Regions from separate parts of the Janthinobacterium lividum genome, predicted to be linked through region 3. Evidence: predicted binding sites of a transcription regulator. Region 3 holds the regulator's gene; each other region holds the start of a gene.
The links. Region 3 encodes HrcA, which represses chaperone genes, less so after heat shock. Its sites were predicted from a motif close to TTAGCACTCNNNNNNNNNGAGTGCTAA; they were not measured.

Region 1 (7,770 bases), 1.4 Mb from region 3:
GCAAGTGGCAGCCGACGCCTTGCTGCAAGGTTTTACCGCGTTGCTGCGCGAGGCGGATGCATTGCCCGGCAGCTTGCTGGCCAAGGTCGTGTCCGAGGCGGAAGCGCTGGGCTGGCAGGCCTCGGACGGCGTGCTGGCCAACCTCGTGGGCCTGCTGTCGCAGGCCTGCGACGCCACGGCCGGCTTGCTGGGCAATGCCATAGTTGCCTTGCGCACGCAACCGCAGTGGTCCACGCAAGTGCGTGCCGCCCCCCGGCTGTGGCCAGCCCTGCTGCGCGAGGTCAGCCGGCATGACCCCTCCATCCACAACACGCGCCGCTACACGGCGCAAGACGTGGAGTTCGATGGCGTGCGCGTGGCGGCCGGGCAGATGATCGTCGTCGTGCTGGCCAGCGCCGGCCATGCAGAGTGCGGCTTTGGCCATGGTCGCCACGCCTGCCCGGGCCAGTCCATCGCGCAGGCCATTACCACGGCTTGCCTGCAGGCGTGGGCCGACGGGCTGGACCGCGTGCCGCTGGCGTGGCGTTATCTGCCGTCGCTGAACGCGCGCATCCCTGTTTTTAGCCTGGGAGAAATGAAATGATTGCCGTGATTTTCGAAGTCTGGCCCGGCGCGGAAGGGCGCCAGCAGTATCTGGACCTGGCCGCCGCGCTGCGTCCCTTGCTCGATGAAGTGGACGGTTTCATTTCCATCGAGCGCTTCAGCAGTCTGAGCGAGCCAGGCAAATTGCTGTCGCTATCCTTCTTTCGCGACGAGGCGGCGCTGGCGCAATGGCGGCAGCTGGAAGCGCACCGCGCGGCGCAAACGGCCGGCCGGCAGGGCGTGTTTGACGACTACCGGCTGCGCATTGCCGCCGTCGTGCGCGATTACGGCATGCTGGACCGGCAGCAGGCGCCGGCCGACAGCCGGCGGCGCCACAGCGTTTAGCGGGGCAGTGCGCCCTGCGTGATTTTCACTTTGACCCGGTACGTGGGCTCGGCCGCATTCAGGGCGGGCGGCGTGGCCGGATCGACGTCGAGCAGGGTAAACGTCAGGTGGTTGACGGTGACGGAACTGGCGGCGCCGGGCATGGAGTCGGACAAGACGATGTCCGCGGCGCCTGCGCTGTTGAGCAAACTGAAACTGTAGCTGACGTAGCCTTTCCACACGCACACGGCGCCCTTGCGGCAGCGGCTGTCGTTGACACGTTCGAGTTTCAGGGTGTCGGTGGCCGTGATGGCCACCTGTTCGCCCGGCGAGAGCACGTGGGTGACGCTGCGCGGCGTGTTTTCCGCGTCGCCGGCGCTGCCGGCCGCGCCGCAGCCAGCCAGCACGGCCAGGCAGGCGAAGAACAGGGGAAGCAGCACGGTGCGGTAAGAGCGGGTCAGATAATGCATGTTTTTCCTTTCAGGTGGAGCGTCCCCGGCGTGCTTGTTCACGCGTGGGATGAAAATGATAGTAACAAAATGATATTTTTACGGCGCACTATTGGCGTGCTGCCGGTGAATTGATGCGCCAGCCACGCGGCGCGCCGATTACTGCGTAGAATGGCTGTTTTGAAAATCAGGAAACAACCATGAAAAAAACCGACCTGGCCAAAAGCGATGCCAAGAAACTGATGGGAAAGATGAATGTTCCCGGCGCCGGTGCATTCGGTAAGGAAGCGGTGGTCATCGACCGCCGCGAGCAGCGCAAGCGCGATCAGGCCCTGGGCCTGGTGCCATTCGCCGTCAAGCTGAACAGCGATCTGGTCTTGCAATTGCAGACCCTGGCCAAGGAACGCGGCGCGGATCTGAATGAATTGGTCGCCGAACTGATCACCAAGGGCTTGGCTGCAGCGTAAGGGCTGACAATGTTTATCTGTTGATAAATATCAAGGTATAAAACTAAAAGGCGCCTTGCGGCGCCTTTTGCATTGCGGCATTGCTTGCGATTACACGTAGGCTGCCAGGGCGCCCTTCATTTTTTTCAGCGCCGCCACTTCGATCTGGCGGATGCGTTCGGCCGATACGCCGAACTCTTCTGCCAGCGCGTGCAGGGTGGCGCCGGAGCCGTCGTCGTTGGCCAGCCAGCGCGCTTCGATGATGCGGCGCGAACGGGCGTCCAGCTTCGACAGTGCCGTTTCCAGGCCTTCCGATTGCAGACGCGTCACTTGTTCCGCTTCCAGTACCTTGGTCGGCTCGCTTTGCTCCGACGACAGATAGGCGATCGGCGAAAACTTGTCGTCTTCATCGTCGGTCGGCGATTCCAGTGCGATGTCGCGGCCGCTCAAGCGGGTTTCCATCTCGATCACTTCTTCGCGCTTCACGTCGAGCAGCTTGGCCAGCGCATCGATCTGCTTTGGCGTCATCGCGTCCAGGCCCGTCTTGTGGCTGCGCAGGTTGAAGAACAGCTTGCGCTGCGCCTTCGTCGTCGCGACCTTGACCAGGCGCCAGTTTTTCAGGATGTACTCGTGCATCTCGGCTTTCACCCAGTGCATGGCGTACGACACCAGGCGCACGCCCTGGTCCGGATCGAAACGCTTCACGGCTTTCATCAAGCCGATATTGCCTTCCTGAATCAGGTCGGCGTGCGGCAAGCCATAGCCCAGGTAGCCGCGGGCAATCGAGACCACCAGGCGCAGGTGTGACAGCACCAGTTCCTGCGCGGCGGCCAGGTCATTTTTTTCACGCAGGCGTGTCGCCAGCGAAATTTCTTCGTCATGGGTCAACATGGGCAGGCGGTTCACGGCCGAAATATAGGCGTCGATATTGCCCAGATTGCCAGTGAACCCGAGGCCCAGCGCATTACTTTTGGTCGGAACCAATGCGGACGTTGCGGACATCATAGTCATGTTTTCTCCCTCGTAGTCTTGCTTTGTTCCAGTTGGCCACGTCACGCGACGTGGCAGCTCGTATCGTCGTTTTTGCGTATTCGGTCTTGCACTTTGCAGATCGCGGCACCATCTTGATCTGGCGTCCATGGCGATTCTGCTATTGGTATGTCCCTATATTAGCACTCTCTGCTTGAGAGTGCCAATCAGCACATTTAATCGACCTGATAGCCTAAATGCTATGGCGAATGAATGCTTGATATACATCTGTAAAAAACGATCTGAACAGCGCCGCAGGCCGCTTTACGACAACATGGCCAGTCTACGGCCTCTGGCTGAAGCGAGCCTTAAGAATACTTGCTTAATATCAATATGGCAGCAATATGGGGATGGCGAGACGCATGGCGGCGCGGGAGCGCCGCCATGGAAAGGAAGGTCAGTTCAGGCGCGCCAGGTGGCGCTGCACGCAGAGGAAGGCGCCGATCAGACCCAGGCCGGCGCTGAGGGCCAGCAAGCCGGCCATCGGCAGCGGCGCCAGCGGCACCAGCTGGAATTCGGACGCATACAGGCGGGCAAACTCGGCAATCGCGGTATTCAGCGGCTGCAAGGCCAGCGCCACGGCGCCCAGGGCCAGCGCACCGGCGCACAGGCCCAGCAGGGCACCCGTGTAATAGAAGGGGCGGTGGATGAAGGTATCGGTGGCGCCGATCAATTTCGAGATGCTGATTTCATCGCGCTGCTGCATCACCTGCAGGCGGATGGTATTGAAGACCACGGCGATCACGGCCACGCCCAGCGTGATCGCCAGCAGCAGCAGCACCAGGCGCAGCACACCCAGCAGGGCCGCCAGGCGCTTGACCCAGGCCGAATCGACTTGCGCCGATTCCACGAATGGCAGCTGGCGCAACTGTTCCGCCACCGCATCGACATCCTGCGCTTCGCTGGCACTGCTGAAGGCATCGAGTTTCAGCACATAGCTGTCGGGCAGGGGATTGTCGCCCAGGGTGCTGAGCACATCGGCCAGTCCGCTCTTGTTTTTCAGCGAGTCCAGCGCCTGTTCGCGCGGGATGAAGACGATCTTCGCCTTTTGCGGGCCCACGATCTTGCGCATGGCGCTCGCCAGGGCCACGGCTTGCTCGCGCGGCGTGTCGATCTTCAGGAAGACGCTGATTTCCGGGTCGACCGACATCTGTTCCGACATGGGGCGGACATTGTCGAGCATGGTCAAGCCGGCGAACGGCAGCGACAGGGCGATGGCGACGACGAGCACGTTCAATAGAAAGCCGCCCGGCGACTTGCGCAAGTGAATCAGCGCCGAACCGAGGGCAAAGCGGTGTTGACGGAACCAGCCTCTCATGCCTGCTCTCCCTGCGCGTCGTCCTGGTCGGGCGAGGGCGCAAAATCGGGATCGGGCGGCGCGAAGACGGGCGCCTGCGTGGCCTTGTCGATGGCGACCAGCTGGCCGTTTTTCAGGTGGATCACGCGGGCGGCGGCGTCGAGCATCTGTTCGTCATGGCTGGAAATGAGGCAGGTCACGCCCACGGAGTGGAATGCTTTCAGGGCGTCGAGCACCTTGTTGGCGCTGGCGCGGTCCAGGTTGGCCGTCGGTTCGTCGGCCAGGATGATCTGCGGCCGGTTGACGATGGCGCGCGCGATCGATACGCGCTGCTGTTCCCCGCCCGACAGCGACAGCGGTCGCGCCATGGCGCGGTCCAGCAGTCCCACCTTGTCGAGCGCGGCGCGCGCGCGTTGTTCGGCGGCCGCCTTGTGGGCACCGACGACGAGCAGCGGCAGCATGACGTTGGCCAGGATGGAGCGGTCGTTGAGCAATTTTTGCTGCTGAAAGATCAGACCCATGTTACGGCGCAAAAACGGCACGCCGGCCGGCTTGATCTTCGCCATGTCCTGGCCATTGACGATCAGCTTGCCCGACGTGGGGCGTTCCATGGCGGCGATCATTTTCAGCAAGGTGGATTTGCCGGCGCCGGACGGGCCAGCCAGGAACACCAGCTCGCCCTTGGCAATACTGAGCGAAATGTCGCTGAGCGCCACGGCATCGGGGGAGTATTGCTTGGAGACGTGCTGAAATTCAATCATGTATGGGCTTATCCGAGCAGCGCTTCGACAAATTCGGCAGCCACGAAAGGCTGCAAGTCTTCAATCTTCTCACCGATGCCGATGAAATACACGGGCACGGGACGTACGCGGGCGATTGCCGCCAGCACGCCGCCCTTGGCGGTGCCGTCCAGCTTGGTGATCACCAGGCCGCTCAACTGCAGGGCATCGTCGAAGGCCTTCACTTGCGTGAGGGCGTTCTGGCCCGTGTTGCCGTCGATGACGAGCAAGGTTTCATGCGGTGCGCCATCCATGCCCTTGCCGATCACGCGCTTGATTTTCTTCAATTCTTCCATCAGGTGCAACTGCGTCGGCAAGCGGCCTGCCGTGTCGACCATGACCACGTCGATGCCGCGCGCTTTCGCCGATTGCACGGAGTCGTAGGCCACGGCGGCCGGGTCGCCCGATTCCTGCGAAATCACGGTGACGTTGTTGCGCTCGCCCCAGACCATCAGCTGCTCGCGCGCGGCGGCACGGAAGGTGTCGCCCGCGGCCAGCAGCACGGACTGGTTGTTCGACTGCATGTGCTTGGCCAGCTTGCCGATGGTGGTGGTCTTGCCGGCGCCATTCACGCCGGAAATCATCATCACCAGCGGCTTGTGGCGGCCCAGCTCGAAGCGCTTTTCCAGCGGCGAGAGCAGGTCGATCAGCAGCACTTTCAGGGCGGCCTTGACGGCGGCCGCGTCGAGCAGCTTGTCTTCCTTGACCCTTTTCTTCAATTCCGTCAGCAGGAATTCCGTGGCGTCGATGCCGGCGTCCGACATCAGCAGCGCCGCTTCCAGCTCTTCGTATAGGGCGTCGTCGATTTTCGCGCCGACAAACAGCACGGACAGGGTGTTCGAGGTTTTCGACAGGCCTGCCTTGAGGCGCGTCATCCACGATTTTTTCTCGGGTTCGGCGGCCACGATCACGGGCACGAGCTCGGCCGGCGCACCGCTCAGGGGCGTAGCGGCAGGCTGCGGGGCAGGCGGCGTGGCGGCGGGAAGGACGAGAGGCTCGGCTGGTGCAGCCTCGGGAGCGATGGGTTTTTTCTTGAAGAAACTAAACATGGATGTGTGGTGGCGGGTGCTGACCTAAGGCCCGGCGGCGCCGGACACTGTGTTACGGGCTATTCTACCAGAGCGCGCCCGGCCCTTCATGCTTTACTGTTCGATTGGCAACATTGCGCCGCTATCCACGGAGATCGCCGCAGTTGCCGCGCTTTTCAGCCGGTTCAATGGGTTTGCAGGGCCAGTGCCTGGTGGCGGCGGCGCCAGTCGGCGATGCTTTCGTCGACTTGCCGCAGGTCCAGCACATGCAAAAAGTGTGGCGGCTGCCTGGTCAGCACGGGACTGCGTCCGCCGGCCCACAATTCCATGTTGGGCGGCAAGCTTGCATGCAGCTGCTGGAGGCTGTCGCGCGTCTGCCGTTGCTTGCTGGCGCTGGAAAACGACAGCGCCACGATGTCCGCCCGTTGCGCGCGGGCGGCCGCGACGATGTCGCTCAGCGGCGTTTCCACGCCCAGCGACATGCAATGGGCGCCGGCCGCCGCGCACAGCGCCTCGGCCATCAGCAGCCCCAGGCCATGACGCTCCTGCGGCAAGGTACTGAGGACGATGCGTGGGGAGCGCGTGGACGGGCTGCTTGCTTGTGGCAGGGAAAAGATGGCGTGGCGCATTACCGTTTGCAAGGTTTCGCTATACAGATGCTCCTCATATACGGCCAGTTCGCCGCAAGCCCACGCTTCGCCCACCATGCCGGTGAGGGGGGCGATGACGTCGATGGTGAACGCTTTCAGGCCCAGCACGGCCAGCGCCTGGCGCAGGGCGTCGCCCAGTTCGGCCATCTGGTGGCCACGGCACAGGGACAGGTAGTGTTCGAGCTGGGGGGCCGGCGTTGACGGCGCCGCGCTGCTGGCGCTGGCCAGCTGCTGCAATTGCACGGTGCTGTGCTGCATGATTTTGCCCGGGCGGAATCCGAGGTCCAGCAAGCGCTTGACCATGCGCAACTTCTGCACTTGCTCGGCCGGGTAGCTGCGCTCGCCAAAGGCGTCGCGCTGGGGCTGGGGAAAGGCGTAGCGGCGCTCCCACACACGCAAGGTTTCCTTGGCCAGTCCGGTATCGCGTTCGACATCGCTGATGCTGAAGGCGGAAGTAGGTTGCAGGTCAGTATCCATACCAGGGTGGCTTTGCTCGCATGCGGAAGAACGTGGCATGCATTTTACGCCTTCCGCCGCCCCATACCAAATAGCTGAATCCGATTGGAAAGTGCGGGCGTATGAGTTTTGGAGCGGCTCGCACACTCATTGACATGAATCAATATTTCATCGATTATCCATGAAGCTGATTTTGTCCAGGACAAATTTAATGCAGGTGTACTCATGAAAATTGCCGTCGTCGGAGCAGGAATCGCAGGTTTGTCGTGTGCCTATCGCCTGGCGCAATCGGGCCAGGACGTCACCTTGTACGAGGCGGGCGACTATTTTGGCGGCCACAGCCATACGGTGGATGTCACGCTCGATGGCGTCACGCATGGCGTCGACACGGGTTTTCTCGTGTTTAACCACGCCACGTATCCGAATCTGGTGCAACTGTTCCAGGAACTCGGCGTCGAGGCGGCCGACAGCGACATGTCGTTTTCCGTGAAGATGCCGCTGGGCGCGACGCCGGACGCCCGCGTGCTGGAATGGGCGGGCGCCAATCTGGACACCGTGTTTGCCCAGCGCAGCAATCTGCTGCGCCCCGCCTTTCTGCGCATGTTGCGCGACATTCTGCGCTTCAACCGCCAGGCCAGCGCCCTGGCCACGGCCGCCTTGCCGGCGCCGGCCATGCCGCTGGGCGAGTTTCTCGACCTGCACGGCTATGGCGACGAGTTCCGCCACTGGT
Region 2 (7,770 bases), 710 kb from region 3:
TGGCCGTGGCGCACAAGATGCAGGAAGCGATTGCCTCAGCCGCCATCGTCCACGCGCCGTCGCGCGGCGGCCTGGTGACGGCCAGCATCGGCCTCGCGCTCAATGACGCAGGACAGACGCCGGAACAATTGCTCGCCGCCGCCGACCAGGCCCTGTACCGGGCCAAGCAGAATGGCCGCAACCGGGTCGAAGGCTAGCCTGTCAGCTTGCCGGTAATGACTTTCCATTGCGCCGGCGTCACGGGCGTGATCGACAGCCGGCTGCCTTTCTTGAGCAGCAGCATGTCTTCCAGCTCCGGCATCTGGCGCATCTCGGACAGGGGCAGCAGCGCCGTCTTCTTCAGGCCGCGCACGTCGACGCTGATCCAGCGCGGCTGCTCTGGCGTGGCCTTGGCATCGAAATACTTTCCGCCTTCTTCAAACTGGCTGTGATCCGGATACGCCGTGCTGGCCACTTCGGCCACGCCCGCCACGCCCGGCTGCGGGCAGCTCGAGTGATAGAACAGCACGCCATCGCCCGGTTGCATGCCATCGCGCATGAAGTTGCGCGCCTGGTAGTTGCGCACGCCAAACCACGGCATGGTGTGTTTGGGCGCCGCCATGAGGTCGTCGATGCTCACTTCATCGGGTTCGGATTTCATCAGCCAATATTGTTTCATATTCACTCCCTATCAAAAGCAACAGGCGTAAAAAAACGGTTGCGCATCGATGCTGCAACCGTTTTCTTGGTACTGCAAATTGGGCCCCGCCTGTGCCGCTATGCCGGCATCCCGAACCAAACGGTTCAAGGTGGTCACGTTAGTTCAATTTCGGGTTCGTCGAACGAGCGACGCTCACTCCCATCAAACAAAATTCGCAACCGATGCGCATAAATGGTTCAAGGAATATATGGCAATCGCGAACACCGCAGGGTAGACCCAAGTTTACTCCTTTGATCGCGCATCGCAAAGACAAATCGTACTGTGTCCGCTTAAAATCCAATTAATAACACTGAACAAAACCGTAGCGAGCGGCGATGAATTGTGGCCAAGAAGCGCAGCTGTGCTTGAGCACAGCGAGCATCGCAGGCCGCAAGGCGCGACACGCAGTAGGTTTGGTTCAGTGTTTAAAAAAGGTTTTCCTGGGGCGTCAATGCACTATCCAACACCGTGTGCATGGCCGAGATTTTCTGCTTCACTTCCAGTATCGTCAATTCCGACAGCGGACCTTGCGGCGACTTCACGGAGAGGAATTCCGCGGCCACGCCCAGGGCGGCCAGCACGGCGATGCGGTCGTTGCCCTTGACCTTGCCCGCGTCGCGGATGGCTTTCATTTTGCTATCGAGATAGATCGCCGCTTCGCGCAGCGCGCGCTCTTCGCCGTCGCGGCACACCATGCTGTAGGACTGGCCCATGATATTGACATCGACACGCGGCATTACGCTTCCTTCTCGTTCTCGGCACTATAGGCGCCCGCTTCCGAAGCGGCTTGCTCCAGGCCGGCTTGCACCAGTTCGGGAATTTTTTCCAGCAACGCTTCCACCCGCTCCTGCGCCTCGCGCATGCGCTGCACATACAGGGCGTTGTCGGCGGCCAGCGCGGCATTGTCCTTGCGCAGTTGCGCGTTTTCACGGCGCAGCGCATGGGTCATTTCGGCCAGCAGGCCTATTTTGTCGGATAATTCGTTGAATTCGGAAATCATCCCGCCACTATAGGGCGGACGCTCCATGGGCGTCAATCGAATCACGCCGCTGTCACACATATTTACATCAATGCAGGGCAGTTGGCGGACAATACACGCTTTTTCCGGCGCTTTTCGCCAAGTGCGCGCATCCGCCGGCGCCGCGATGGCAGCGTTTTACTCGTCGACGTAATCGGGTTCGATATCGAGTCCGCCATAGCGGTTTTCGCAAGAGCGGCGCGTCAGCGTCTGTTGTCCGCCCTTGCCGTCAAGCACCATCGTCAAGTCGCGGCAAGTACGGTGGTAGCTGCCAGGCTTGGCGTCCGTCCCCGAGGGCGTCAGGCGCACTGCCAGCGGCACCGCATTGCCCAGGCCCTTGTTGCTCCACTGGCGCGTCTTGCCATCCTCTTCATCTTTCAAGGTGCGCACGGCGGCCGTCAGCAGCGCTTTCTGTTCCTTCGCATTCAGCTTGGCGATGGTGACGTCGGACAGGAATGGCGGATACACGACGGGCGCCGGGTCCTTGCCCTGCACATCCCAGCGTCCGCTGTTCTGCGAACAGGTGCGGCGGCTCAGGTCCTGCGACTTGTCGCCCGCGGTGACGACGAATTTCAGGTCGCGGCACACGTGCGCCTTCAAACTGTGTTCCGTCATGCTGGAGTTGCTGAAGTTATATGTGACCTTCACCAGCACGCCGCTGTCGCCGCCGTTGTCCCACACATGGGCTTCCTGGTCGTCGTCATCCTTGTTCAGATCGTTGAACAAGTCATTGAGCAACATTTCCTTTTCCAGCGGCGTCAGGGCCGCCACAGTGATCTCGTCGACGATGGTGGGCGTTTGCGCCGCAGCATTGCCCAGGCAGGCGAGACCGACGAGAGTAGCTCCCAACAGGCGCAGGGCGGGATGGGAAATCGGGAATGGCATGGCGTGCTTTCTGGTGCGAGTGGTGATATTGATATGCAATTGCAATCATCTTATCAAATTTCATAGTCAAACTCTGTTTCCTGTGCGTACAGGAACGCCCCCTCTCCGAACGGCATGCTAGAGTCGCGCCTGTTGCTGACGCCCGGGAACGAGGCTTGTGCTGGCGCAAACCCTGTGTAGATGCAGGCTCTGCTCAGCATCTATCTATATGTTCCCCTTGAATAAGCCCTTGAAGTTGACCCTTAGCGTCCCTATAATTAGCACTCGTTAGTAGAGAGTGCTAACAAACTCTTTCGTAGCAATCCTCAGGACATGATGGTGTATGCCGGACAACAGCAGGGAACGCTACGCGGCGGGCGACGCCGCGATGCCACCACTGCCCAGCGCTGGCACGCACCCGATGCCATGGGGTTTGCTTGACCGTTGCGGGCTGCTTTCAACGGCGGTCACTGAAAGCAGGTCTGGCGCTGCGCCAGGCATGTATTCATTTAGCAACACCTATCCATTGAACTTTAAGGAGTTTTGTATGAATCTGCGCCCATTGAACGATCGCGTCATCGTCAAACGCCTCGACCAGGAAACCAAGACTGCGTCCGGCCTCATCATTCCTGATGCAGCTGCTGAAAAACCGGATCAAGGCGAAGTCCTTGCCGTAGGCAATGGCAAGATTCTCGACGACGGCAAAGTGCGTCCTCTGGATGTCAAAGTGGGCGACCGCGTCCTGTTCGGCAAGTACGCCGGCCAAACCGTCAAAGTTGACGGCGATGAGCTGCTGGTCATGCGCGAAGAAGACATCATGGCGATCGTCGTCAAGTAATTGTTTCCACGTTGTAGACAGATACATCCCGAAACTCAGGAGAATTGAACATGGCAGCTAAAGAAGTAGTATTCGGCGACGCAGCGCGCGCCAAGATGGTCGAAGGCGTCAACATCCTCGCCAACGCAGTCAAAGTAACGCTGGGCCCGAAAGGCCGCAACGTGGTCCTGGAGCGCTCGTTCGGCGCCCCTACCGTCACCAAGGATGGTGTCTCGGTAGCGAAAGAAGTTGAACTCAAAGACAAGCTCATGAACATGGGCGCGCAAATGGTCAAGGAAGTTGCTTCCCGCACCAGCGACAACGCCGGCGACGGCACCACCACCGCAACCGTGCTGGCACAAGCCATCGTGCGCGAAGGCATGAAGTTCGTTGCCGCCGGCATGAACCCGATGGACCTGAAGCGCGGTATCGACAAGGCAGTTGCTGCCACCGTCGAAGAACTGGCGAAAATCGCCCGTCCTTGCACCACGACCAAGGAAATCGCCCAGGTTGGCGCGATCTCGGCAAACTCGGACTACTCGATCGGCGAGCGTATCGCTGAAGCGATGGAAAAAGTCGGCAAGGAAGGCGTCATCACCGTTGAAGACGGCAAGTCGCTGAACGACGAGCTGGACATCGTTGAAGGCATGCAGTTCGACCGCGGCTACCTGTCGCCATACTTCATCAACAACCCGGAGAAACAAGTTGCCGTGCTGGACAGCCCATTCGTCCTGCTGTGCGACAAGAAAATCTCGAACATCCGCGACCTGCTGCCGGTACTGGAACAAGTCGCAAAAGCTGGCCGTCCACTGCTGATCATCGCAGAAGACATCGAAGGCGAAGCGCTGGCCACCCTGGTTGTGAACAACATCCGCGGCATCCTGAAAACTTGCGCAGTGAAAGCACCTGGCTTCGGCGACCGCCGTAAAGCCATGCTGGAAGACATCGCTGTCCTGACCGGCGGCCAAGTGATCGCTGAAGAAGTCGGCCTGACCCTGGAAAAAGTGACCCTGGCCGAACTGGGCCAAGCGAAACGCATCGAAGTGGGCAAGGAAAACACCATCGTTATCGATGGCGCCGGCGAAGCAGCTTCGATCGAAGCACGCGTGAAACAAGTGCGCGTACAGATCGAAGAAGCGACCTCGGACTACGACCGTGAAAAACTGCAAGAGCGCGTCGCCAAACTGGCTGGCGGCGTTGCCGTGATCAAGGTTGGCGCAGCCACCGAAGTCGAAATGAAAGAGAAAAAAGCCCGCGTTGAAGATGCACTGCACGCGACCCGCGCTGCCGTGGAAGAAGGCATCGTGCCAGGCGGCGGCGTAGCCCTGCTGCGCGCACGCGCCAACATCACGGTCAAGGGCGACAATCCTGATCAAGACGCTGGTATCAAGATCGTCCTGCGCGCAATGGAAGAGCCACTGCGCATGATCGTGCAAAACGCTGGCGAAGAAGCTTCGGTCGTCGTGGCAGCCGTACTGGCTGGCTCGGGCAACTACGGCTACAACGCTGCCAACGGCACGTATGGCGACATGGTGGAAATGGGTGTCCTGGACCCAGCCAAAGTGACCCGTTCGGCGCTGCAAAACGCCGCTTCGATCGCTTCGCTGATGCTGACGACCGACTGCATGGTCTGCGAAATCGCTGACGACAAAGCAGGCGGCGGCATGGGCGGCGGCATGGGTGGCATGGGCGGCATGGGCGGCATGGACGGCATGATGTAATGTCCGTCGGCCAGTCGCGCAGGCGACGGCGCGACTGGCCGCATACGCAGGGACGGGGCTGGCAGACCAAAAGCTGCCAGCGCCTCCCGGCGGCCCCGAAAGCCACCTTCTACGGAAGGTGGCTTTTTTTCGCCTGTTCATTTGGCAAGCCCGTTAGCAAGCCCGTTTGGCAAGCCCGGCGATTGCCGGGCTGTGCGTTTTGCTTTAGCATGGCCGCCATCGTCCCTCTTTCTCACGCTCACCATCATGCCGCCACGCGCCTCTTCTTCCAAAACCACCATCATCGCCGGCATCCTGGCCGGCTTGCTGGCCGCCGGGCTCGGTGCTTTCTACCTGCATCAGCAGTCCGCGCCGCAGGCAGACAATGCCCCGACCGCGAGCAGCCAGACGGCGGTGCCGGAGCAGAACGCGCGCGCCGTCGATGCGCTGATGGCTTTGCCGGAAATCAAGGCATGGTCGGCGCATATCGAAAAGGCGTCCGGCGGCCGCGCGCACGGCGCCGTGATGGAAACGTCGCCCGAGACGCGTCTCGTCGATGGCGTCGCTTGCTACCAGCTGAGCTTTTTCGAAAGCACGCCCGATGCGGCGCACCGGTGGGAGAGTTTCGTCGTCACGCCCGATGGCAAGCGCATCCTCGTCGACGACATCGTCAGCGGCGACCTGATCAGCCTGGAACAATGGCGCAAGGACAATGCGCCCATGCAGCGCATCGCCACGCAGTAACCCCCCAAGCCAACGCGATGGCCAGGGACACCGGCGTTGCAGCGCAAGCTTTACTTTCTGGCATCGAAGCCCGATACTCGCCCACATGCCCGCCATCACCGTCCGCCCCCTCACGCCAGACGACGCCAGCGCCTACCGCGCGCTGCGCCTGGCCGGCATCGCCGAACTGCCCGCTGCCTTCTGCACCACGCATGCGGCGGAAAGCGGCTTGCCGCTGGCACAGATAGCCGAGCGCCTGCACGCCACCTCCCACCAAATAATATTTGGCGCTTTCGCCAAGGAACAATTGATCGCCATGGCCGGCCTGCGCCGCGAACCGATCGCCGTCGTGCATGACAAGGCCAGCCTGTGGGGCTTGTACGTGGCGCCGCAGGCGCGCGGGCGCGGCGCGGGACGGCAACTGGTGCAGGCCGCCATCGCCCATGCCTGCGCCATTCCCGAGCTGGGCCGCGTGCGCCTGGCCGTGGCACAGGACAACCACGCGGCGCTGACCCTGTACCTGGCTTGCGGTTTTACCCTGCAGGACTGTCCCGCATCGGATGGCATGCTGCAAATGCAGCTGTTGCTGCCCCGCCCGGCGCGTGCAAGTGCCGAAAGTAATGTCTTTATGAAAATCAATACCTTACAAATCCCTGCGAAATAGCGGACAGGCCGTTTTTTCTGTTGCAAGCAAACGCGGCAGGCCTTAGCATCGCGGCTTACAAAAAAAACTTGGGGAGAGCCAATGTCATCGGCCGAGACACAAACCGCCACGGGCAAGATGCCCCGGCAAATACCGTACATCATCGCCAACGAAGGCTGCGAACGCTTCAGCTTTTATGGCATGCGCAACATCCTGACGCCATTCCTCATCAGCACCCTGCTGCTGATGATCCCGATCGACCAGCGCACGGGCGAAGCCAAGCACGTCTTCCACACCTTCGTCATCGGCGTGTATTTCTTCCCGCTGCTGGGCGGCTGGCTGGCCGACCGCTTCTTCGGCAAATACAACACCATCTTCTGGCTCAGCCTCGTGTATTGCGCCGGCCATGCCTGTCTGGCCCTGTTTGAAAACAGCGTCAACGGCTTCTATTTCGGCCTGTTCCTGATCGCCTTCGGTTCCGGCGGCATCAAGCCGCTCGTGGCCTCGTTTGTCGGCGACCAGTTCGACCAGACCAACAAGCACAAGGCCAAGCTGGTGTTCGACCTGTTCTACTGGATCATCAACTTCGGCTCCTTCTTCGCTTCGCTGCTGATGCCGATGTTCCTGCGCGACTACGGTCCATCGATCGCATTCGGCATCCCCGGCCTGATGATGCTGGCCGCCACCATCGTCTTCTGGATGGGCGCCAAGAAATACGTGCACGTGCCGCCGGCACCGCCGAACCCCGATTCGTTCACCCGCGTGGCCCGCACGGCCCTGCTGGCGCGCGTCGACGGCGGTTCGCGTCCCGGCCTGTATGTGGCCTACGTCGGCGTGATCGGCGCCCTGTATGCGTTCTACAGCATTCCCGAATGGGGCTTCGTGATTTCCGCGTGTACGGCGCTGGTATTGCTGCTGGCCTTCGGCAGCATCGGCACGGCCATGCAGCTGGAACGCGCGCGCGGCATCCACCCCGACGAAGCCGTCGAAGGCGTGCGCGCCGTGCTGCGCATCCTCGTCATCTTCGCCCTCGTCACGCCCTTCTTCTCGCTGTTCGACCAGAAGGCTTCGACCTGGATCGTGCAAGCGAACACCATGGAAAAACCAAGCTGGTTCCTGCCGGCGCAGATGCAGGCGTTGAACCCGATGCTGGTGATGCTGCTGATCCCGTTCAACAACCTGGTGCTGTACCCGATGCTCAACCGCTTCGGCCTGGAAGCGACGGCCCTGCGCCGCATGACGGCCGGTATCGGCTTTTCCTCGCTGGCGTGGATCGTCATCGGCTTGCTGCAGCTGGCCCTCGACAGCGGCAATGCCGTCTCCATC
Region 3 (7,770 bases):
CCTGAATGCCGACCCGGACGTGTACGCTCTCGTGATCACGGGCGGCGGCGCCAAGTTCTTCTCTGCCGGTGCCGATCTGAAGGTGTTTGCCGATGGCAACAAGGACACGGCGTTCGCCATGGCCGCCGCGTTTGGCGAGGCGTTCGAGGCGTTGTCCGCGTTTCGCGGCGTCAGCATCGCCGCCATCAATGGCTATGCCATGGGCGGCGGGCTTGAATGTGCGCTGGCCTGCGACATCCGTATTGCTGAAGAACATGCGCAGATGGCTTTGCCGGAAGCATCCGTCGGCTTGCTGCCGTGCGCGGGCGGCACGCAGCACTTGCCGTGGCTGGTGGGCGAAGGCTGGGCCAAGCGCATGATTTTATGTGGCGAACGGGTCGATGCGGCCAAGGCGCTGGCTATCGGCCTGGTCGAGGAAGTCGTGCCAACCGGCAAGGCTGCCGCCACGGCGCTGGCCCTGGCCGCCAAGGTGGCCCGTCAAAGCCCCAGCAGCGTGACGGCGTGCAAGACCCTGATCCAGGGCGCGCGCAGCCATCCGCTGGTCAATTCCCTGCCCGATGAACGCACCCTGTTCCTGGGCCTGTTCGATACGCAAGACCAGAAAGAAGGCGTGCAAGCGTTCCTGGAAAAACGTCCGGCGGAGTGGCGCAATGGCTGAAACCTTGGCTGAAAGTACCCTGATTGAAACTGTGAAAATCGAGGAACGCGACTGTCCCGGCGGCATGAAGCTGGGCGTCATCACCCTCGATGCGCCAAAGTCCTTGCATGCATTGACCCTGGACATGATCCGCGCCATCGATGGCGCTCTCGTGCGCTGGGCCAGTGACGCTGCCATCGCCTGCGTGGTGCTGCAATCGTCGACCGACAAGGCTTTCTGCGCGGGCGGCGACGTGCGCAGCCTGCGCACGGCCGTGGTCGAGCAGCCGGGCGTCGTGCCTAACCCGCAGGCGCTGGCCTTCTTTGCCGAGGAATACCGGCTCGACCACCGCATCCATACCTATGCAAAGCCGCTGCTGGTGTGGGGCGGTGGCATCGTCATGGGCGGCGGCCTGGGCCTGATGGCCGGCGCCAGCCACCGCGTGGTGACGGAAAGCACGCGCATCGCCATGCCGGAAATTACGATTGGCCTGTTTCCCGACGTGGGCGGCAGCTGGTTCCTGGGCCGCATGCCGGGACGCAGCGGCTTGTTCCTGGGTTTGACGGGCGCGCCATTGAACGCGGCCGATGCGCTGTTTGCGGGTCTCGGCGACTATTTCCTGCGCCAGGAAGAGCGCGCCATGGTGCTCGACGCGCTGGCACTGGCACAATGGCAAGCGAGTCCGCAGGCGAACAGCGAACAGCTGGACCGATTGCTGCGCGGCTTTTCGGCGCCAACGACGGTGCTGCCCGTCTCGGAAGTGCGCGCCAACTTCGACGCCATCGCCGCGCTGACGCAAGCGCCCACCTTGCCCGAAGTGGTGGCCGCCATTGCCGCGTATGACGGCGATTCGGCCTGGCTGCAAAAGGCGGCCCACTCGCTGGACAAGGGCGCGCCCACTTCGGCCGCTTTGGTGTGGGCCATGCGCGAACGCACGCGGCATCTGAGCCTGGCGCAAGTGTTCCAGCTGGAATTGATCGTTGCCGTGCAATGCTGCGCCCATGCGGACTTCAGCGAAGGCGTGCGCGCCTTGCTGATCGACAAGGACAACGCGCCGCAGTGGCAGCCGGCCAGCCTGGCCGACGTCAGCGCAGCGTATCTGGACGAGTATTTTGCCGCGCCGTGGACACAGCATCCATTGGCGGATCTACATTAAATAAAAGAATAACTGGAGACTTTCACCATGCAACATATCGCTTTTATCGGCCTGGGCAACATGGGCGCGCCGATGGCCCGCAACCTGGTGGCCGCCGGCTTCCACGTGTCCGTGTTCGACCTGGCGCCGGCGGCAGTGGCTTCGCTGGTCGAGGCGGGCGCCACGGCGGCTGCGTCCGCCAGCGCGGCCGTGCAGACGGCCGACGCCGTCATCACCATGCTGCCAGCCAACAAGCACGTGCAGGAACTGTACCTGGCGGCCGGTGGCGTGCTGGACTCGGCCAAGCCGGGCGCCTTGTTCATCGATTGCAGCACCATCGCCGCCGACGTGGCGCGCCAGGTGGCGCAGGCGGCCAGCGAGCGGGGCTTTGCCATGATCGATGCCCCCGTCTCGGGCGGCACGGCGGGCGCGGCGGCCGGTACCCTGACTTTTATCGTCGGTGGCAGCGAAGCGGCCTTGCAGCAGGCGCGGCCTTTGCTGGAGAAGATGGGCAAGAATATCTTCCATGCGGGCGAGGCAGGTGCGGGCCAGGTGGCGAAGATTTGCAACAACATGCTGCTGGGTATTTTGATGGCCGGTACGGCCGAGGCACTGAACCTGGGCGTGGCGCATGGCCTGGATCCGAAAGTGTTGTCCGACATCATGGCCAAGAGTTCGGGCCGTAACTGGACCCTGGAAGTGTACAACCCGTGGCCCGGTGTCATGGACGGCACGCCCGCGTCGCGCAATTACACGGGCGGCTTCGGAACGGCGCTGATGCTGAAAGACCTGGGCCTGGCGCAGCAGTCGGCCCTGTCGGCGAATGCGCCCACGCCCTTGGGCGGTCTGGTGCGCCAGCTGTACCAGATGCATGCGCAAGCCGGCTATGCGCAGCAGGATTTCTCCAGCATCGTGCAGATGCTGCAGCCGGGCTTGAACAAGCCTGCCTGAGGAATTTTGGACAAAAAAAAGCCCGCTGGTAAAAGCGGGCTAAATCCAATTCTTGGAAGAGTTGGAGGAGACAGATGCATTATGCTGCATCGCCACATATAACTCCAATTTATATTTTGAATATCAAATATAGATTTTCATGATATCTCTTCCCGGTAGCCGCCTGGCGGCTACCGTTGCCGCAACTTAGGCCGGATTGCAGGCGACCTTTACCGATGTCACATTCGCTTCGCCCATGGTGCCGCCGCCTGTGCCCGGCTGTACGACGCACAGCAGACCCTTCGGCTGCACGGAGACGCTGACGCCATAGGTATCGCCATAGGCGACGGAGCCGGCCATGGTAAAGGTCGTGGAGTCCTTGACCACTGTTGTTGTTGTACTACCGTTAATCAGCACCAGACCATCCACCGTCAGGCCGGAAATCGTGCCACCCACGGTATATCTGTTTTGCGCGCAAGCAACAGCGGCGCTGATAGTGAGGTAATGACCAGCCGAACCGGAACCACCGCTGATGCTGCAAGTCATGTGCGCCGGTTGCTGCTGGATGGTGATGTTGTAGTCGGTACCATAGTCGATGCGCTTGGCAAAGGTAAACGCTGTTTTCCCCGCAGGAACCGGCAGGGAGTCGCCGCTATTGACCAGGATCAGTCCTTCATTGTTCAAGCCTGAGATCGTGCCGCTGACATCATACGAGGCCTTGCCGCCGCAAGCGGCCAGTCCCAAGGTCAGCAGCAGTGCGGCGATAGGGCGCAAGCAGGATAACTTCATGTATTTCTCCAAAAAATAGGTGACGGATCGCAAGGATTACTGCGGCTTGCAGTCAAGTGTGGCTGCGGTCGTGGCGGCAGATCCCATCTTGCCGACCGTATCGCTGCCATCGGCACTGCTGGAACCCTGGAAGCGGCACGTCAGGCCCGTTGGCTGAGCCAGTATGGAAATGCCGTACGAGGCGCCGTCATCAACGCTTTTGAATTCGTAGGTGGTGGCGCCAGCCAGCAGGGTGGTGCCGTTGGGGCCCATCACCAGGCGCAAACCATCCGTGGTCAGGCCCGTGACCGTGCCGCTCAGCGGGTAGGCGTTGGTCTGGCAGTTCACCTGGGCTGTAGTCACGGAGTAGCTCGATGCCTTGCCGACGCCATTGATAATGGTGCAAACGGCACCCTTGGGCTGTTGTGCGATAGTGATATTGTAGCGGTCATCGTTCTTGACCAGCTTGGTGAAAACAAAGCTGGCCTGGCCCGCAGGAATTGGCAAGCTTTCCCCGTCATTCAAGAGAATCAGGCCATCTTTGGCCAGGCCGACGACTTGGCCTTGCAGATACAGGTTGCCGCCGCTGCCACCGCAGGCTGCCAGTGTGACGGCGCAAGCCGCCGCCAGCATCGAGCGCAGGTACAAATTTTTCATACATTCTCCAAAACGAATTAGGTTGGGTAGCGCAACGCGGACGCTGGCGCCGCATTGGAATGGCGCCTATTTTAGTCTATCTGGCAAGCTGAATGATCTTGCCTTGTATCACCCTGTAACAATTTTTCGCCGGGAAGCGCTGGCCCGGCCCCATTTCATGGAGGCGCAGCCATGCCGGCGGCGGCGATCAATGCGACAATAGAGGCAGGCTGCGCACTGTGGCGTGGCATCCACCGTGAATCCCATGTCCCTTGCCCCTGTAAAACCTGCCGTGCCGCCCAAGGCCATCCTGTTCGACCTCGACGATACCTTGTGGCCCATCGCGCCCGTGATTGCCGCTGCGGAAACCCTGCTGCACGACTGGCTGGCCACGCATGCGCCCAAGGTGGCGCAGCAGTTTTCCATCGAGGTGCTGCGCCAGCACCGCCTGGCCATGCTCCATGAACAACCGCATTTCCATGGCAACCTGATCGAGTTGCGCCGCGCGGGCTTGCTGGCCGCCTTCGAGGCGGCCGGCGAGGATCCTGTCCTGGTCGATGGCGCCATCGCGCAGTTCCTGGCTGCGCGCCATCGCGTCCAGCCGTATGACGACGTCTTGCCTGGCCTTGCCTGGATGGGCCAGCGCATGCTGGTCGGCTCGATTTCGAATGGCAATGCGGACCTTGACATTATCGGCCTGGCACAGCATTTTAAAGTCTCCATCGCCGCCAGCGATTTCGGCGTGGCCAAGCCTGACGCGAGCATCTTCCTGGCCGCTTGCGCCGCGCTGGGCGTGGCGCCGCATGAGGCCGTGTATGTCGGCGACGACTTGTATTTCGACGTCACGGGAGCGCAAGGGGCGGGCATGCGCGCCGTGTGGATGAACCGCAAGGGCAGCGACGCGCATCTGGCCGCCGGCGTGCAGCCCGACGCCATCTGCGCCAACTTCGATGAATTGCTGCTGTGGCTGCAGGGGCAACTGGAAGATTGATCGCCGCCGGGCGGGCGAACGTGCATAATAGGCGCTGTTGATGCACGTTCGGCCGCTTTCGTTGCCGCTTGCTTAACAACATACTTGCTTAAATAAAACACCATGCAACTCGATACACGTGCCCAAACACTGCTGAAAGCCCTGGTCGAGCGATATATCGCCGACGGCCTGCCGGTCGGTTCGCGCGCCTTGTCGAAAATTTCCGGCCTGGACCTGTCGCCGGCCACGATCCGCAACATCATGGCCGACCTGGAAGAGCTCGGTTATGTGTCCAGCCCTCACACCTCGGCCGGACGCATCCCCACGCCGCGCGGCTACCGCATCTTTGTCGATACCTTGCTGACCGTCCGGCACCTGGACGAGCATCTGGTGGAGTCGCGCATGCGCCTGCAGACGCCGCAACCGCAAAAAACCATCGCCAACGCGGCGCAGATGCTGTCGTCGCTGTCGCAGTTTGCCGGCGTCGTGCTCACTCCGCGCCGCGAATCCGTATTCCAGCAAATCGAATTCCTGCGCCTGTCCGAAAAACGCATCCTGCTCGTCATCGTCGCTCCCGGCGGCGACGTGCAGAACCGTTTATTGCTGACGGAGGCCGACTATACGCCGGCGCAACTGGTGCAATCGGCCAATTACATCAACCAGAATTATGGCGGCCTGTCATTCGATGCCGTGCGCGTGCGCCTGCAGGGTGAATTGCGCCAGTTGCGCGACGATATGGGCAGCCTGATGCAGGCGGCCGTGGAAGCGGGCAGCGAAGCGATGGCCGACCATAGCGATGACATGGTGATTTCCGGCGAGCGCAACTTGCTCAGCGTGAGTGATCTGTCATCGAATATGCATTCGCTGCGTCAGATGTTCGACATGTTCGAGCAAAAAACAGGTTTGATGCAGCTGCTCGATGTATCGAGCAAGGCGACGGGCGTGCAGATATTCATCGGCGGCGAATCGAACCTGGTGCCGATGGATGAGATGAGCGTGGTGACGGCGCCGTATGAAGTCAACGGCAAGATCGTGGGCACGCTGGGAGTGATCGGACCGACGCGCATGGCCTACGAGCGCGTCATCCCGATTGTCGATATCACGGCCAAGTTGCTGTCAAGCGCGCTCAGCCATCATTGATCGTACTGCCTGGCGCGCCAGCCGCCCCGTGGGAGCGGCCAGCTGTGGTCAGGCGGTTTTGTGCGGGCAAGCCGTCTTGATGCAGTTGCCATAGATGGCCAAGGCGTGTTCGGCGATCTTGAAGCCGCGCTCTTCGGCTACCTTTTGCTGGCGCACTTCGATGTCTTCGTCGAAGAATTCTTCGACCCGGCCACAGTCGAGGCACACCAGGTGGTCGTGGTGGGAACCTTCGTTGAGTTCGAAAATCGCCTTGCCGGTTTCAAAATGGTTGCGGTTGAGCAAGCCTGCCTGTTCGAATTGCGTCAGGACGCGGTAGACAGTTGCCAAGCCGACATCCATATTGTCGGCCAGCAGAATCTTGTAGACGTCTTCCGCGGTCAGGTGGCGTACCGGGCTACTCTGGAAGATATCGAGTATCTTCAGCCGTGGCAGGGTGGCTTTCAGGCCGCTTGCCTTGAGATCACTAGGATTGTTACTCATGTTTGTTGCTCGTATGTGGGTCAGGTGCTTTATCATATAGCGTTTTGTCGGGGAGTGCCAAAATATGCATTTTTTGGCGGGCCGGTCACTCCTGGCGTTTTGTTCATCCAATTGAGGTCATTTATGCGCGTAACACCGGCTGTATTGCCATCTCTCTGGCACCGTATTTCATTTCGAGCACCAGTCGTGGCAGGCATGGTCTGTGTCGCGCTGGCCATGTCCGGCTGCGCCAGCCGTGGCATCCTTGGCGAAAAGCCGGCGGCTGCTCAAAAAGAAGGCAAGGAACTGGTCCCCGAACAGGGCGCACAAACGACCACCATTACGCCGCTGCAAAAATTCATGTGGTTTTTCTCGCCCTACCGTCCTGACATTCAACAAGGCAACTTTGTCTCCGAAGAGATGCTGGCCCAGTTGAAAGTGGGCATGACGCGCGACCAGGTGCGTTTCGTCCTCGGCACCTCGCTGCTGACCGATATCTTCCATGCCGACCGCTGGGATTATCCATTCCGCCTGGCCCGGGGCAGTGGCGAAACCACCAGCAGCCGCGTGGTCGTGTACTTCGGCAAGGATGGCAAGGTTGAACGTTTCGAAGGCGGCAACTTGCCGACGGAGAAAGAATACATCGACCGTATCGCCGGCCCGTCGCCGTTCGCCAAGGTTGCCAAGGCTGACGTGCCTGCCGCCGCCGTGCCATCGCCCGTGGCGCCAAGCGCCGTGCCGGTGCCGGCCGATGCCGCGCCCGCCATTCCCGTGAGTAAGCCGGAAGTGACGCCTGCACCTGCCGCCGAGCCTGCACCTGCACCTGCACCTGCCGCCGAACCCACCAAATAAGTTGCTGTAAGAGAATAAAATGACTGAACTGAAAATCGCCATCGCTGGCGCCAGCGGCCGCATGGGCCATATCCTGATTGAAGCGGTCAGCAATGCGCCCGACGCCGTGCTGGCTGGCGCCCTCGACCGCGCCGGATCGCCTTCCGTCGGCCAGGATGCTGCCGCCTTTCTCGGCAAGCCTGCCGGCGTGCTGATCGCATCCGACCTGGCCATCGGCCTGGCCGGCGCCGATTACCTGATCGA

Region 1: a site for HrcA is predicted at 2,971-2,997, ahead of rpoH (RNA polymerase sigma factor RpoH). Genes of this name have one in related genera too.
Region 2: a site for HrcA is predicted at 2,840-2,866, ahead of groES (co-chaperone GroES). Genes of this name have one in related genera too.

What each region holds. Positions count from the first base shown of each region.
Region 1 is NZ_CP139976.1:1,212,866-1,220,635, forward strand. Features, by position in the region: gene U0004_RS05485 (cytochrome P450 family protein) at 1-583, shown strand, start outside; gene U0004_RS05490 (antibiotic biosynthesis monooxygenase family protein) at 580-927, shown strand; gene U0004_RS05495 (hypothetical protein) at 924-1,376, opposite strand; gene U0004_RS05500 (hypothetical protein) at 1,556-1,822, shown strand; gene rpoH (RNA polymerase sigma factor RpoH) at 1,913-2,806, opposite strand; gene ftsX (permease-like cell division protein FtsX) at 3,228-4,148, opposite strand; gene U0004_RS05515 (cell division ATP-binding protein FtsE) at 4,145-4,888, opposite strand; gene ftsY (signal recognition particle-docking protein FtsY) at 4,897-5,955, opposite strand; gene U0004_RS05525 (MerR family transcriptional regulator) at 6,120-7,061, opposite strand; gene U0004_RS05530 (NAD(P)/FAD-dependent oxidoreductase) at 7,266-7,770, shown strand, end outside.
Region 2 is NZ_CP139976.1:5,414,334-5,422,103, forward strand. Features, by position in the region: gene U0004_RS24440 (GGDEF domain-containing protein) at 1-197, shown strand, start outside; gene U0004_RS24445 (EVE domain-containing protein) at 194-658, opposite strand; RNA gene ssrS (6S RNA) at 738-915, opposite strand; gene U0004_RS24455 (cell division protein ZapA) at 1,105-1,416, opposite strand; gene U0004_RS24460 (DUF904 domain-containing protein) at 1,416-1,679, opposite strand; gene U0004_RS24465 (hypothetical protein) at 1,836-2,582, opposite strand; gene groES (co-chaperone GroES) at 3,109-3,399, shown strand; gene groL (chaperonin GroEL) at 3,450-5,099, shown strand; gene U0004_RS24480 (hypothetical protein) at 5,346-5,822, shown strand; gene U0004_RS24485 (GNAT family N-acetyltransferase) at 5,908-6,465, shown strand; gene U0004_RS24490 (POT-type proton-dependent oligopeptide transporter) at 6,547-7,770, shown strand, end outside.
Region 3 is NZ_CP139976.1:6,120,135-6,127,904, reverse strand. Features, by position in the region: gene U0004_RS27700 (enoyl-CoA hydratase) at 1-658, shown strand, start outside; gene U0004_RS27695 (enoyl-CoA hydratase/isomerase family protein) at 651-1,793, shown strand; gene mmsB (3-hydroxyisobutyrate dehydrogenase) at 1,821-2,723, shown strand; gene U0004_RS27685 (DUF4369 domain-containing protein) at 2,910-3,491, opposite strand; gene U0004_RS27680 (hypothetical protein) at 3,528-4,127, opposite strand; gene U0004_RS27675 (HAD family hydrolase) at 4,372-5,097, shown strand; gene hrcA (heat-inducible transcriptional repressor HrcA) at 5,200-6,216, shown strand; gene fur (ferric iron uptake transcriptional regulator) at 6,265-6,696, opposite strand; gene U0004_RS27660 (outer membrane protein assembly factor BamE) at 6,892-7,527, shown strand; gene dapB (4-hydroxy-tetrahydrodipicolinate reductase) at 7,547-7,770, shown strand, end outside.